Regions from separate parts of the Pontibacillus sp. HN14 genome, predicted to be linked through region 1. Evidence: riboswitches for the same ligand, from Rfam matches in the RefSeq annotation. Region 1 holds a riboswitch; the other holds the start of a gene.
What was found. Region 1 has a riboswitch for thiamine pyrophosphate ahead of LQ226_RS12360 (ABC transporter substrate-binding protein). Riboswitches for the same ligand answer to the same signal wherever they lie in the genome.
Positions count from the first base shown of each region.

Region 2: linked by a shared signal. The riboswitch ahead of tenA (thiaminase II) and the one ahead of LQ226_RS12360 (ABC transporter substrate-binding protein) in region 1 are both predicted to bind thiamine pyrophosphate.

Region 1 is NZ_JAJOLR010000003.1:231,151-238,518, forward strand. It holds gene hutP (histidine utilization transcription antiterminator HutP) at 1-312, opposite strand, end outside; gene LQ226_RS12345 (DMT family transporter) at 454-1,326, opposite strand; gene LQ226_RS12350 (Gfo/Idh/MocA family protein) at 1,616-2,659, opposite strand; gene LQ226_RS12355 (Gfo/Idh/MocA family protein) at 2,673-3,653, opposite strand; TPP riboswitch at 4,187-4,295, shown strand; gene LQ226_RS12360 (ABC transporter substrate-binding protein) at 4,411-5,400, shown strand; gene LQ226_RS12365 (thiamine-binding protein) at 5,406-5,699, shown strand; gene LQ226_RS12370 (ABC transporter permease) at 5,696-6,466, shown strand; gene LQ226_RS12375 (ABC transporter ATP-binding protein) at 6,459-7,199, shown strand.
Region 2 is NZ_JAJOLR010000001.1:175,811-183,178, forward strand. It holds gene LQ226_RS00860 (methyl-accepting chemotaxis protein) at 1-607, opposite strand, end outside; gene thiE (thiamine phosphate synthase) at 818-1,447, opposite strand; gene thiM (hydroxyethylthiazole kinase) at 1,444-2,223, opposite strand; gene thiD (bifunctional hydroxymethylpyrimidine kinase/phosphomethylpyrimidine kinase) at 2,223-3,038, opposite strand; gene tenA (thiaminase II) at 3,031-3,729, opposite strand; TPP riboswitch at 3,905-4,012, opposite strand; TPP riboswitch at 4,427-4,536, shown strand; gene thiW (energy coupling factor transporter S component ThiW) at 4,619-5,107, shown strand; gene ilvA (threonine ammonia-lyase) at 5,619-6,605, opposite strand; gene leuD (3-isopropylmalate dehydratase small subunit) at 6,649-7,239, opposite strand; gene leuC (3-isopropylmalate dehydratase large subunit) at 7,329-7,368, opposite strand, start outside.

The sequences.
Region 1 (7,368 bases):
CACGATGGCGAACTTTAAACCAACGGTTCGCATCATATCCCCAGCACCGATCTGACCTCTCATGACGCCGTTTAATGCTTCTAAAATAGCATGGTAAAGGGCGTGGGTTTCTCTGTATACGTCATCTACTATAATATGATTTCGCTTCGCTGCTGTTTCCACGGCAGCGATAATTTTTTGCATATTCATGGATCCGGCTTTGCCTGTGCAATACTCGACGTCTTTTAACTGATCCGTGAACGGCTCTAATTCTTCATCTGTTAAGGATGATACTAACAGCGCTAACTTCCCTATCGGAATCTTTGGACTCATTGACTTCACCTAAATTCCACATAAACTGTACGAATGACTAGTAACTAACTTAAATTGTAAGCGTTTACTTAATATTCTGTCAATCTACATTTTAGCCTATGAGGATTTCCGTGCGTCTAGAACACTTCCCTAGCCCCCTTCCTAAGAAGATTGTTTCACGCTTAAAATGGTAATGGTGGCTAAGATTAGTCCCATTCCGGCATATTGCATTAGCGTTAACTCATTTCCAAGTAACGCAATACCGAACAAGGAAGCTGTTACAGGTTCCACCATAGCTATTATGGAAGCTGTAGAAGGAGCTGTTCGTTTGACCCCGCGGACATAAAGGATAAACGACAGACCAGCACCGATAATTCCTAAAATGATAAACATTCCAATATCATCTGAGCTTACGACGGAAACCGCTTCTCCGAAGTCTATACGGAGGGCAAGCACCAGAATAAAGAATAGGAAAGCAACCGTTAGTGTAGCTTGAGGACTACCTAATTTAGCGGCTTTCTTAAATCCAAATATAAATAAAGCGTAAGAGATCCCTGCACTTAAACCAGCGACGATCCCCATAAACGAAACAGAACTACCTGAGTTGTAAGCCCCTGTTAACAAGATTACCCCTACAAGAACGAAAGCAATGCTTGCCCATTTAAATAGGGAAGAGCGCTCAATGCCAAGTAAAAAGGAAACGAGTAACACAAAGATAGGTGCTGTATACATTAACGTTGCCGCAATCGGGATGCCGGTTGATTCTATCGCTAGAAAGTAAAACAGGAAGTTCCCTGCTACACCTATTCCAGCCACCGCTGCCCATGAGTAAAAGTAAGGATTTTTGTTCTTGATCTTAATGACTTTCCGTCTGATTAAGTACCAGAGTGCAAAGCAAATAAACCCTATAAACCCACGGTAAAAGGCAATAACCGCTGGATTCCAGCCTCTGTTCATCAAAATATCTCCAACGCCGCCTGTAATCCCCCATAAAACTGCAGAAGTCAGAATAAAAAGTATGCCAGTATAATTCATTGTGTCCCTCCTCTTGATTGTTCTTATTACAGACCTCTTCTAATAGATCGTGCTCAGATTACGGAGGATCTGCCTCGTCTATCGCTATAGTATCGGTCTTTTACTATTCATTCCATCTATACCAACTTTTCAAACTTCTTTCTTAAAACCTCAGAATATTAATCCTGTATAACCTTAAATATGTTATGTTAGTACATCAATTTTTGGGTACTTTGTAGGATACCTCTGCCCGAGTGCATGTGAGCATTGCGCATAAAAAAAGCGTTTGTGCCGAAGCACAAACGCTTTTTTACATCTCAACCGCTTTTCCAGTAGCTGCTGATTCGTATAAAGCTTCAATAATTCTTTGAACAAGCGTTCCTTGGTGGGTGTGTCCACTCGTTTTTTGACCCATAAGAATCGATTCAATAAAGTGGTGCACCATGTCTTTATGGGCATTGCCCTTATCCACATAGGGAGGCGTGAGATCCAGAAGGGTATCGTGTTTTTCCTGATACATCGTGAGCGGAAAAACATCCGCCCCTCCCTGGTCACCCATTACTTTTAGAACTCTCGCATCCTTATCAGCAATGTTCGCCGCGAAGGAGGATTCAAATAAAAGGGAAGCGCCGTTTTGGAACGCAATCATGCCCCGGGCCATGTCTTCGACGGAAAAGTTCTCATGATCCCATTCCCCTAAGAGACCTACACCAGGACGTTTCCCAATTTTATCGTACGTCACTCCAAGTACCGTTTTTGGTTCCGGATACCCCATCAAATACAAGGCTGAATCAAGCATATGGATGCCATTATCGATTAGCGTTCCACCACCTTGAAGCTCCTTGTTCGTAAAGACGCCCCAGCCTGGGATGCCTCGCCTTCTGTTCCATTTCGCTTCCGCTGCATAGATCTCTCCCATTTCCCCTTCATCTATGAAACGCTTCACTGTTTCGACTTCCGGACGAAAGCGAAAGTGGAATCCATACATAAGGTGCTTGCCTAATCGGCTTGCCGCTTCTTCCATCTTCTCTGCATCACTCGATGAGATCGCTGGTGGCTTCTCACATAACACGTGGCAACCTGATTCCATCGCGGCGATCGCCTGCTCCGCATGAAACGCGTTCGGGGTGCAAATGCTGACCGCATCTAAATCCATTTCACGAAGCATATCCTGATAATCTTCGTACGCATGGGAGATGGAGAACTCACGGGCACAGTCTTCAGCCTTTTCCTTATTGTGATTCGCCACGGCAACGACTTCTACTGCATCTCCGTAGTTTTGATAATTGGGAATATGAGCACTCCTTGCGATGCCTCCTGCGCCGATAATCCCAATTCTAAGTTTCCGATTCATATCGTTCGCCCCTTTATCCGTTATAGTAAGCTTGTACCATTTCATCCATCACTCGGTTCGTCCGAAGCGCAGAACGCCTGGTACTCGGTGATTCTCCTTCTCCTAACAGCTCATCGACAATCGTTTGAATCAGGTGCTGCTGAATCGGACTTGGGCGATCGATATGAAATTCCTCTGTTCCGAAACGATTGATTAATTTGATTGGCACTTCATCAAACGTTGAGAAAATAATTTCCCCTTTCGTCCCAACAATTCGGTTTCGATCTTCATTCTTATAGGAAGAAAAGTTCCACACACCAGTTCCCATAACCCCGCTTTCAAATCGGAACGTTCCACTTACACTATCTTCAGCAGGGTAAGAAGCTGCCAGATTGTCCGCATACCCTTTTACCTGTTCAATTGGTCCAAGAAGAAAGTCAAAGAGGTCAAGTGTATGAGAAGCGACGTCGTAAAATAAACCTCCACCGCTCACTTCAGGCCGAACCCTCCAAGGCCATTCTCCGTTTTCATCCTTTTCTAATTGCCTCTGGGTTTGTTCCATCGTCACAAAGCGCACATCCCCGATGGCACCTTCATCGAGCAGTTCTTTTACTTTAAGAAAACGAGGCAGACGGCGGCGATAATAGGCCACATATAAAGGCACATGATGTTCCTCACAAACATCGATCATCGCCTGGCATTCCTCTGTGTTCAGTGCCATTGGTTTTTCGACGTATACAGGCTTTCCCGCTTTCGCCACGAGGTCTGTATACTCCTTATGTGAACCTGGTGGCGTTGCTATGTACACCGCATCTACTTCAGAATCTGACACAAGATCATCTGCTTTGTCATACCACTTTGGCACGTTGTGTCGCTCTGCATAATCTTTCGCAAGCTCACCACTTCGTCTCATCACAGCCACGAGCGAACTGTTTTCCGCTAGTTGAAACCCTGGCCCGCTTTTCACTTCAGTCACATCGCCACAGCCAATGATCCCCCATCGAATCTCTTTCATATGTATGTTCCTCCTTCTTTTATAAAGCCCTTACAAAAAAAGTTACAAAATAATTTATTTCCCCAATTCCGACCAAGTGTAACCTATGAATGTAAAAAAGAGCAATCCCCTCAGCAAAGAGATTGCTCTTTGTCATTAATCTACGAAAACTTCCGCAAAGTGATTGTGAATTTGTCTCTTGTATTGCTCCACGTCCGTACCTTTTACTAGAGAAGAATCATACGGCTACAGGGCTATCTGTGACTTTTTAAAAGCACTTTGTTCCTAAAAGGTCACAGAGCCCACGTCTCTCTTACCTTTTCACCCTTTCAGCTGCGAAAAGGTCATAGATTCGACCTATCTGTTCCCTTTTGAAGTCATAAAGCAACGAAAATGTCACAGAGAGCGCTTCTCTCTTACTTTCCGAGCCCTTCTCCCCCGAAAAAGGGAACAGATCTCAGAATCTCTCCTCTACGAAAAGCCCTCTTGCAATTCCGAAACGAGTGTGGCAAAGTCTTAAGAGAAAGAGCGTTAATCATAATTTAATAGGAACACGTAACATGTAGGGGAACCAGTGTGACTGGTTGAGACGTCCTGTAGACAGACGGACCCTTAGAACCTGATCTGGTTGAGACCAGCGTAGGAAACATATCTAAACGTTTTTAATGATATGCACCCTAGGTATGGTACCTGGTGCTTTTTTTATTGGAAAATTTTCTACGATTCTCTAAAAGTCCCTTACCGTTTAACGCTCTCATTACAAAAGGGAGGAATCATTTTGAAGAAACTATGGATCTTGACGTGTCTAATCGTCCTCTTAACCGCTTGCTCAAGTACAAGTGGGGAAAATGGAGGCGAAAGGGAGTCTCTACAAGACGTGACACTTGTCCTCGATTGGACGCCAAACACGAACCACACCGGCCTATATGTAGCGAAAGAAAAAGGCTATTTCAAAGAACAAGGCTTGAATGTGGATATTATTATGCCAGGAGAGGCCGGAGCTGATCAGCTTGTCGCATCAGGGAAAGCAGACTTTGGCATTAGCGCACAGGAAGCTCTTACGAAAGCGCGCGTGCAGGACATCCCGGTCGTATCAATCGCAGCAATTATTCAGCACAATACATCAGGGTTCGCTTCTCCAGCGGAGAAAAATATTGAATCACCAAAAGATTTTGAAGGAAAGACATATGGCGGCTGGGGCGACCCAGTTGAGCAAGAAGTCATCTCTTCTCTAATGAAAGGAGAGAACGGGGATCCTGACAAAGTGGACATCGTGAACATGGGAAATACCGACTTCTTCACAGCCGTTGAGAGAGATGTTGATTTCGCATGGATCTACTACGGGTGGACAGGCGTTGAGGCCGAGCTCCGTGGTCAGGAATTAAACATGCTGTACTTAACTGATTACTCAGAGAAACTTGATTATTATACCCCCGTCCTCACAACGAACCAGAAACACATCGATGAAGATCCTGAGCTCGTTGAATCGTTCACGAAAGCCGTGTCCCAAGGCTATCAATTTGCGATCGACGAACCAGAGAAGTCAGCTAATATTTTAATAGACGCCGTACCAGACCTTGACAAAGAGCTCGTCAAAGCAAGTCAGAAATGGCTGTCACCGAAATACAAAGACGACGCGGAACAGTGGGGCGTACAAGATCAAGCCGTTTGGGAAAACTATACCGATTGGATGTACGAAAACGGGTTGCTCGACCAAGAACTGAAGGCAAGTGAAGCCTTTACGAACGAATTCTTACCAGAGGAGTGATGACAATGGCCAATTCATTAGTCAGTATTCAAATCATACCAAAGACACCAAACGGAGAACCAACCATTCCGATGGTGGACGAAGCGATTTCCATTATTCAAGAATCCGGAGTGAAGTACGAGGTCCATCCCCTTGAAACGACGATGGAGGGAGATCTATCCGAGCTGTTTCAGATCATCGAAAAGATGAATGCGCGCATGGTCGAACTAGGGTGCCTGAATGTGATCTCACAGGTTAAAGTGCTCTATCAGCCAAGTGGTGCTTCAATGGATGCGTTAACGGAGAAGTATTCCGAGTGAAACAAGCAGTCTTAAAAGGATGGCGGCCTGCACTGGTCATCATCCTTCTCTTTATTAGTTGGGAAGGCGCTAGTCGACTATTTGATATTCCAGAATGGCTCATCCCCTCCCCATTTCAAGTGTGGGAGGAAGGAATAGCCGGATGGTCGTTGTATAACCATCACCTCTACTCGACCATCTGGCTCACCGTGATTGGATTTCTGATCGGGTCCACGTTTGGCATCGTCGTGGCGATTCTTTTGCACGTCACCCCTGTGTTCCGAAACATGTTTTACCCGCTTATTATTTTCTCACAGAATATCCCGATCATCGTGCTCGCACCACTCCTTGTCATCTGGTTCGGATTCGGTATGTTGCCAAAACTGATCATTATCACACTCGTTTGCTTCTTCCCGATTGCCGTTTCAACGATGGACGGATTAAGACAGACGAGCACGGAATTGCTTCATTATATGAAAATGGCGGGCGCAACAAAACGCCAGACGTTTTGGAAATTAGAGTGGCCCCATGCGCTGCCTTCTTTATTCTCCGGGTTAAAGATCTCTGCTACATACAGTGTAATGGGCGCCGTCATTTCCGAGTGGTTAGGGGCGAAAGAAGGGATTGGCGTTTATATGACGCTCGCCTCTTCCTCATTCCGAACTGACCGAGTTTTCGTGGCGATCTTTTTAATTATGGTGTTGAGCCTCACTTTCTTTGCGCTGATCACACTCGTCGAGAAGCGAGTCATTGCCTGGAAAACGAAAGGAGTTGAGACAGATGGCTGAACTCACATTACAACACCTATCAAAGTCTTTTGACGGCCAACTCATTTTAAACGACGTGAACCTCCGGGTCGGAGATGAGGAATTCGTCTCCATCCTCGGCCCCTCCGGCAGCGGGAAAAGTACCCTCTTTAACCTGATCGGAGGCTTGTACCAACCTGAACAAGGCGAGATCACACTAGGTGGTAAAGACATTAAGGGCACAAGAGGATCGATTAGTTACATGCCACAAAGTCCTTCCCTTTTTCCGTGGCGGACGATTGTTGAGAACGTAATGCTCGGGAGTGAAATCGCAGGAAAGACAGACAAACGTGCTGCGCTCTCAATGCTTGACCGGGCAGGTTTATCAGGCTATGAGAACACTTATCCTCATCAGCTGTCTGGTGGAATGAAGCAACGAGCCGCTTTTGTCAGGAGTTTACTTAGCCCACAACCTTTGATCTGCTTAGATGAACCCTTCTCTGCACTCGATGAATTCACAAGGCTCGAGATGCAGAAATGGCTCCTTGATCTTTGGAGCGAGCATAAGCGGTCTGTTCTATTTGTGACGCATAACATTGAAGAGGCTCTGTTCCTATCTGACCGGGTTGTGGTGTTATCAGAACGACCGGCTACAGTACAAAGGGAATTTCAGGTTCCGTTTCCTCGGCCGAGGGAAGAGTCGCTTTTTTTATCAGAGGAGATGCTTCGGTGGAAGCGGGAGATTTATCAGGAATTGAAGGGAACAATACAGTGAAAAAAGCATTCCAACCATGTTGGAGTGCTTTTTTAGCATAGAACGATCGCTTATGAATTTTAGTAAGACATTCACCCATCCTCCTTCAGCGTTTGCTAAAAGAAATAACACTGATTCATCAAAAAATCGAAATGATTGCAATCCACATAAAGTGATGCTATTATTTTCA
Region 2 (7,368 bases), on a different contig from region 1:
TCATATATGTAGTAATACTTAATAAAACCATTAGTCCAACGGATCCAATCGTTAAGTATAAGAATAAATCCATCTGTTGTTTTGCATCCGCTGCGTTACGAGCGCCAAGCGCCATAAGTTCTTCTTGAAACGTAGCTAGATTCTCATCAATATCCGCTTTCTTCCTTTGGTAGTTTTGGTCGAACACTTTCATTTGTGCCATTTCCATATTGCTCGTTTCTACAAACGAAATCGCTTTGTCCTCTACTTTAGCTAACTCATTGGATTGTTCTGTGGCTTTCTCTACGTTCGCCATAATGTCCTTAGGGATATTATAGGAAGAGAGTTCAGTTAACGCCTTTTCTCTGCGCTTAGTCTTTTCAACTTCTGTGTTGTAGTTTTCGAGGTTTTGAGGGTCTCCGTACTGAGAATAAATCCGTACTTGATTGGTTAAGTAATCTGATGCTTCCTGAACTTGTAGTCCAAGGTTTTGAAACTTCATTTGTTGGTCGACAGCTTCTGTTCGGCTACTGATGCTTACAAAGAGTAATGATAAGCAGATAAGTCCAATGACACCAAGAACTGAAACTGTAAAGCCAATAACTTTCACTAACTTTGAGATCTTCAAGTGGCACACCCTTTCGTATGATTTTATAAAATCTCCATCTTAAGTCTCCTTTATATCCTTCGTGGCTAGGTAAAAAATCCTACCATCTTTTTTATCGACCAATCTTATACAAAATCAACTAAAAATAGACAAAAATATTAGAAAATTTACACTTCGGCAAAGTGGGGAAGTTCTCTATTCAAAAAAGCCAGGGCAGGACCCTGGCTTAAGTTACATAATAGCATTATAAAGCTCCCTGGCGGCTTTTGTAGCATCATCATAAGCTGTAATCGAAGAGATGAAAGAGCCTCCGTCTGCTCCTGCTTCTACAACTTCTTTCAGATTAGAAGCGTTGATTCCTCCAATCGCCACAACCGGGAAGGTCTTCACGTTGTTCCGAATCTCCCTTAAACCGTCTAACCCAATCGGTGATTTCGCATCTTTCTTCGTAGAAGTCTGATAGATTGGACCGACACCCAGGTAATCGATCGATAGAAGAGGGGCACTTATCGCTTCCTGAACCGAAGTAACAGAAAGGCCGACCCACATATCTTTACACCTCTCTATAACCTCATGGATATCCATAACATCTTGACCAACGTGGATCCCATCAGCGTCTAACGTAAGAGCAAGCTCTACATCATCGTTGACGATAAAAGGAATCCCATTTTCCAGGCAGATCCTTCTCAAATCTTGCGCTAATTTTACTTTTGCTGCTCCTGATGCGCATCCTGGACCTTTTTCACGAAATTGAAAGCAGGTGATTCCACCCTTAATGGCATCTTGTAAAATCATCCGTGGGTCCCGTGTAGCGTCTTGACTACCCATAATGAAGTAGAGCTTTAAATCTTCTTTCTTCATCGGACTAGTCTCTTTTCGACATCCTCAGGAGTAATCGCATATAACGCATCAAGAAAATAAGGATGAAGCGTTCCAGGGCCTTTCACCTGTGGGTGTTCTGCGGCCATTTCACTTGCGACGGTATACGTTCTAATCGCTTCTGTTGCCTTTTCAATTGCTGGGCCTTCAAGGGTGAGGAAGGCAGTCAGCACAGAACTAAACAAGCATCCTGTACCTGTCACGGACCCAAGGAGAGGTGTCCCGTTTCGGCATACCACCGTTTCATCCTCAGAAGCAATCACGTCCGTTTCGCCAGTCAGCACAATAAGGGTACGGAAGGTGGCTGCAGCTTTTTGTGCGAGGCTTACGACATCTCCATTGCCTCTAGCGTCTACACCTCGTGATGCCCACTGTTCATCACCGATTAATGCGGCAATCTCACCTGCATTTCCGCGGATCGCTGTAATATCAAGTTCTTCAAGAAGTTTATGACATGTTTCAAGGCGATACGAGGTAGCGCCAGCAGCTACTGGGTCAAGGACAACCGGAATTCCTTTTTTATTTGCGGCTTTTCCTGCAAGAAACATCGCTTCAACGTCGCTTGAAGTAAGGGTACCGATGTTTAAAAGAACCCCGTTTGTGATGGTTGCCATATCAGAAACTTCATCTAATGCTTTTGACATAACAGGCGCTGCCCCAATGGCATATAACCCATTAGCAGTAAAGTTCATCACCACTTCATTCGTCAGATTATGAATGAGTGGCGTCGTTTCCCTCAGTTTTTGTAAATAAGACATTACACATATTCTCCTTTCCGAATGGTTTCTTTATAAGCCCAGTGGTTTGTAGGGCCCTGGCCTTGACCGATCTCAAGCGTATGGTGGATGGCAAGCGTGATGAAGGACTTCGCTGTTTTAACGGCTTCCTTCAGACTTTCCCCTTTTGCGAGCTCAGCTGTGATGGCCGCAGCAAAGGTGCACCCTGTCCCGTGGGTATGCTTTGTCTCAAAGCGGGGGGATGTAAACGTTTCGAACCTCGTCCCGTCGTAGAAGAGATCAGTCGCTTCTCCGTTCAAATGCCCCCCTTTAATCACAACCGCAGAAGAGCCAAATTCATGCACGATTCTCTTCGCTGCCTCTTTCCGGTCTTCCTCAGATTTCACGCTATTCCCGGTTAATGCTTCCGCTTCAGGGATGTTTGGCGTAACGATTGTTGCGAGGGGAAGCAATTGATCCCGCATGGTTTGAAGCGCTTTGTCATCCACTAGTGCATCACCGCTTTGAGCGATCATAACAGGATCCACACAAAGGGGGAGGTGAAGGGGGCGTAAATGATTGGCTATCGTTTCAATCATCTTGGCATTTGCAATCATCCCTGTTTTGACAGCTTGCACAGGCATGTCGTCTGTGACAGCTTCAAGCTGTTGCTTGATAAAATCTGCTTCTAAATGACGAACCCCTCTAACGCCCATCGTGTTTTGGGCAACGACTGAAGTGATCACAGACATGCCATACACATCTAGTTCCTGAAATGTTTTCAGATCGGCCTGTATGCCAGCACCACCGCTTGGATCTGTGCCGGCAATCGTTAGAGCTCCTTTTACGCTACGCATGACGGGTCACCTCTTTAATAGCAGATGTCGGCCACGTTTCCTGGCGGTAGGCCATTTCCCAAAACGCCCATTCCAATTGACAGCTCTTAATAAAGGCATCTTTCATCGCTTTCTTCTCCCTTGGTGAAGCAGTTTCTGCCCAAGCGTCTAATTTACTGCGCAGTTGGTTTGTCGTATCTTGGATTTCATCGTTTACATAAAACGTAATCCATTCATAGAACGGGTGCTCCGGTGTTGGCTGAACGTGATCCATCAGGTAATGTCCAATTTCAAGGTACGTCCAAGGGCATGGAAGGAGCACTGCCAGAATCTCACCAAGTGTTCCTTCATGGGCAGTCGTTTTCATATGTTTAATATAATGATCAGCCGTAGGAGGCAGAGGGTATCCTTGTAAATCTTCATAGGGCGTGTTGATATATGTGCAAAGATTATGGTGTGGATGGATTTCGCTATGAAGGACAAATTCAATATTTTCTTTGAAAAACGCAATGTCCTCCTTGTCCGTGCACTTCGAGATCGCAGTGCCGTACACATTCATGAAGGCATGAAGGTATTCTGCATCTGCCTTAACATAGTGAGCGACAGCTTCTTTTGGCAAGTTGCCTTCTCCGATTCCTTTTACGAACGGATGGTTGAAAATTGCTTCGAAAATAGGGTGTGCGTCGTGACGAAGTTGTTCAGTAAATGACATGATTGTTCCTCCTGGTTTTTTATTTATAGGAAGTGAACCAGGTAGTGAGGAGGGAGGGGGTTGGGGGATAAATATAAAAAAACCGCTCCTTAGAACTGGAGCGGTTTTTGGGTTTACGAAAGTATAGATTAAGAGAGTACAACAAATGGACGCTCTCAAAATCATATATAGATAAATCCAACCGACTCCACTTCCCTTCGCTGGTACTAACCAGATCAGGTTCAAAGGGACCAAGGATGACTCCTTATCTCAGCCAAAAAAATGGGCGCCCCTAGTGGACTTCCTATATTGTACCGTTACCTTAACATAGGTTTCCTTGGATTGTCTACTGTGATAGAAATTGGTAGGGGGAGATTCAGAAATGTTTCCGTTAATGTAATTGAGAGTAAGGTGGTCCGTGAAACTACTCCCTTTCCGCGGGCGAGCTGTCGAGCCTCCTCCATCACTTCGTTCAGTCCGGGGTCTCGTCGACCTCTTTCTCCCACAGGAGTCTCGCAGTTTCACGGACCACCTTTACGAAAAAAAAGAAGAACGGAAACATGCCTTAATGGGAGAGGGGGAAGTAAAACCAGCGAACCAATACTTAATACTGATATAACTGAAAAGAAACATACATTCACAAAGAACGACCATTCATAAAAAAGATTTGCAAAGGTGGAAGTTTGTGTTAATCTGATTAACAAAGTTTAATACATTATGAAACTACTAGGGGAGCCTGAATGGGCTGAGAGGAGAGCAAGCGAGCTTTCTGACTCTTACGAACCTGATCTGGGTCATACCAGCGGAGGGAAGTAGTCAGGCGACACGTCTGTATACTCTACCATTCGAAGTCAGGTCTATTATAGATCTGGCTTTTTTGTTTCCCCTTGTCAGAAAGGGAGAGAAATGGATGAACAAAACAAGAATGATCACGACCATGGCTATCTTTGTTGCGATTGGAACACTAGGGGCACAAATGTTATGGTTTCCGGCTGGAGTAGCTAAAGCCTACCCTGTCCAACACGTTGTCAATGTGCTAGCTGCGGTAACGCTTGGACCTATACCGGCCGTAGCGATTGCGTTTATGATTGGCGTTTTACGTGTTCTCTTAGGACTCGGGACACTCCTTGCTTTTCCAGGAGGAATGATCGGTGCCTTCTTGGCAGGTATTTTATATAAGGTCTCGAAGAAAAAAGGGTTGGCCGTACTAGGCGAAGTAGTGGGCTCAGGTGTGATCGGGGCGCTCTTTGCCGTTCTGTATGCCAAAGTAGTTATGGGGACTTCTGTTGGAGCTCTTGCGTTTTTACCACCGTTTTTCGTAAGCAGTCTTTCAGGGGCTTTTCTTGGGTGGTTTGTGCTTTCGAGAGTAGGGGAGCGGTTGAGTATACGGAGAGCTTAATGGTTACCATGGATAGATCTATAACCTTTTACATGGGGTGAAGCTTCAAAAAGGAAGAGAAGAGCTTGATCTGTGACCTTTTTTGTGGAATTAGTACTTAAAAGGGAAGAGAGGGGAAGAATCTATGCCCTTTTGACGAAGTGTGACTCATGAAAGGTAACGGATAGAGGGAATCTGTGACCTTTTATGGTGAAAAGCTCTTCAAAAGGTTACAGATCAACATAGGCCTGTCACGACTTCACTAAAAATGAGCCCATACCAATAAGGCATGGGCTCTTTCCCTTGTTTCCTAGATCTCATCGCCGGTTCAGTCCAGTCTATACGGTGCTGACCGGGCGCTTCCGCTTTTGTTCATCCAGCTCCAGCGCCCAGCACCTAGTAGACTTCCCTCACCTCTGGTCGATCAGTCAACATCGATTCGCCGGTGGCTCACCGTGTTTCCTAGATCTCATCGCCGGTTCAGTCCAGTCTATACGGCGCTAACCGGGCGCTTCCGCTTTTGTTATAGCTTTCAAGATGCTACAAAAGGGGAGCTTTTGTGAGCGTTTGGCACAGGGCTTGGTTCAGGTTGTTGGCTCAGTTCCTGAATCATCGGTAATCGGGCGAGGTCCATGTTGCCTCCACTTACGATAATGCCTGTTTGATTCGAATGGATGTGAGAGCCGTGGGCAAGTAACGCTGCAAGTGCAGAGGCTCCGGCTCCTTCTACAAGGGACTTGTTTCGCTCGAGCATCGTCACGATGGCATCGGCGATGTGTGTTTCAGATACGGTTACGATCTCATCAACATATTTCTTGATGAGTGGGAACGTGTTTTCTCCAGGTTTCTTCACGGCGATTCCATCTGCAATGGTGGAAACACTTTTTAAGGTGGAAGGGCCTTGTTTGTAATACTGATTGTACATGGCACTTGCGCCTCTAGACTGTACGCCGATAATTTTGATTGACGGCTTAACAGATTTTGCTGCTACAGCCACGCCACTAATCAGTCCACCACCTCCAATTGGGACAATTAGCGTATCAAGGGATGGATTTTGTTCAAGCATTTCAAGAGCAATCGTACCCTGACCGGCCATCACGTCATAATCATCGAAAGGATGAATAAAGACGCTGCCATTCTGGCGTTGGTCCTCACAAGCAGCCTCGAAGGACTCTTGGAAGGATTCGCCGGTTAAGACAATTTCTGCTCCGTAGCTTTCTGTTGCCCTCACTTTAGCCTGGGGTGTCCCTTCAGGCATAAAGATTTTTGCTTTAATCCCGCGTTTAGAGGCAGCTAAGGCGACACCTTGTGCATGATTTCCTGCAGAGGCAGCGATGACACCACGCTTTGCTTCCTCGTTTGTTAATTGAGAAACTTTAAAGCTAGCCCCTCGAACTTTAAATGCGCCTGTTTTTTGCATGTTTTCCATCTTGAAATAGACTTGTTTTCCTGTTCGTTCGTTGATTGATGTTGATGTGGTTAAGGGGGTGCGGTGGACCACGTCTTTAAGATGTTCCATCGCCTCCGTGATTTTGGTTCCTGTTAAGCAATTCCCAATGTCTTCACACTCCTACTTTGTTAGATTCATATTGCTTGATCTTATTTTCATGGGTGAGGGTGACGGAAATGTCATCCCACCCATTGATCAACATTTCTTTTTGGTACTCATTGACTTCAAACGACGTCTTAAATCCTTCATTGTCGTAAATAACCTGATTTTCAAGGTCAGCGGTCAAATGGTACGTTTCATTTTCTGCTTTTTGAATGAGCTGTTTAATCTCTTCTTCTGGAAGTGTGACAGCGAGAATGCCGTTCTTCACACAGTTGTTAAAGAAGATGTCAGCAAAGCTCGGGGCAAGAATGACTTTAAAGCCATAATCTTCAAGCGCCCACGGAGCGTGCTCACGAGATGAGCCACAGCCGAAGTTCTCACCTGCAACTAGAACAGAAGCCCCGTCGTATTTAGGGGAGTTTAGTGTGAAATCAGGCTTCGGTGTGCCATCAGCCTGAAAGCGCCAGTTATAGAAGAGGAACTGGCCGAACCCTTGTCGTTCAATCCGCTTTAAGAATTGCTTCGGTATAATTTGGTCTGTATCGACATTCGATCGGTTTAACGGATAAACCAACCCTTCATGCTTCCGAATCGGTTCCATTGTCTTAATCCCCCTTTATTGCTTTAGCGTGATGAATGGTGTCAGACGCGCTGTGTTGCTTTAGTGCAGTAAATGGTGTCAGGCACCCTTTAGTGCTGTAATGCGTTTGTGAATTGGCGGACGTCTGTG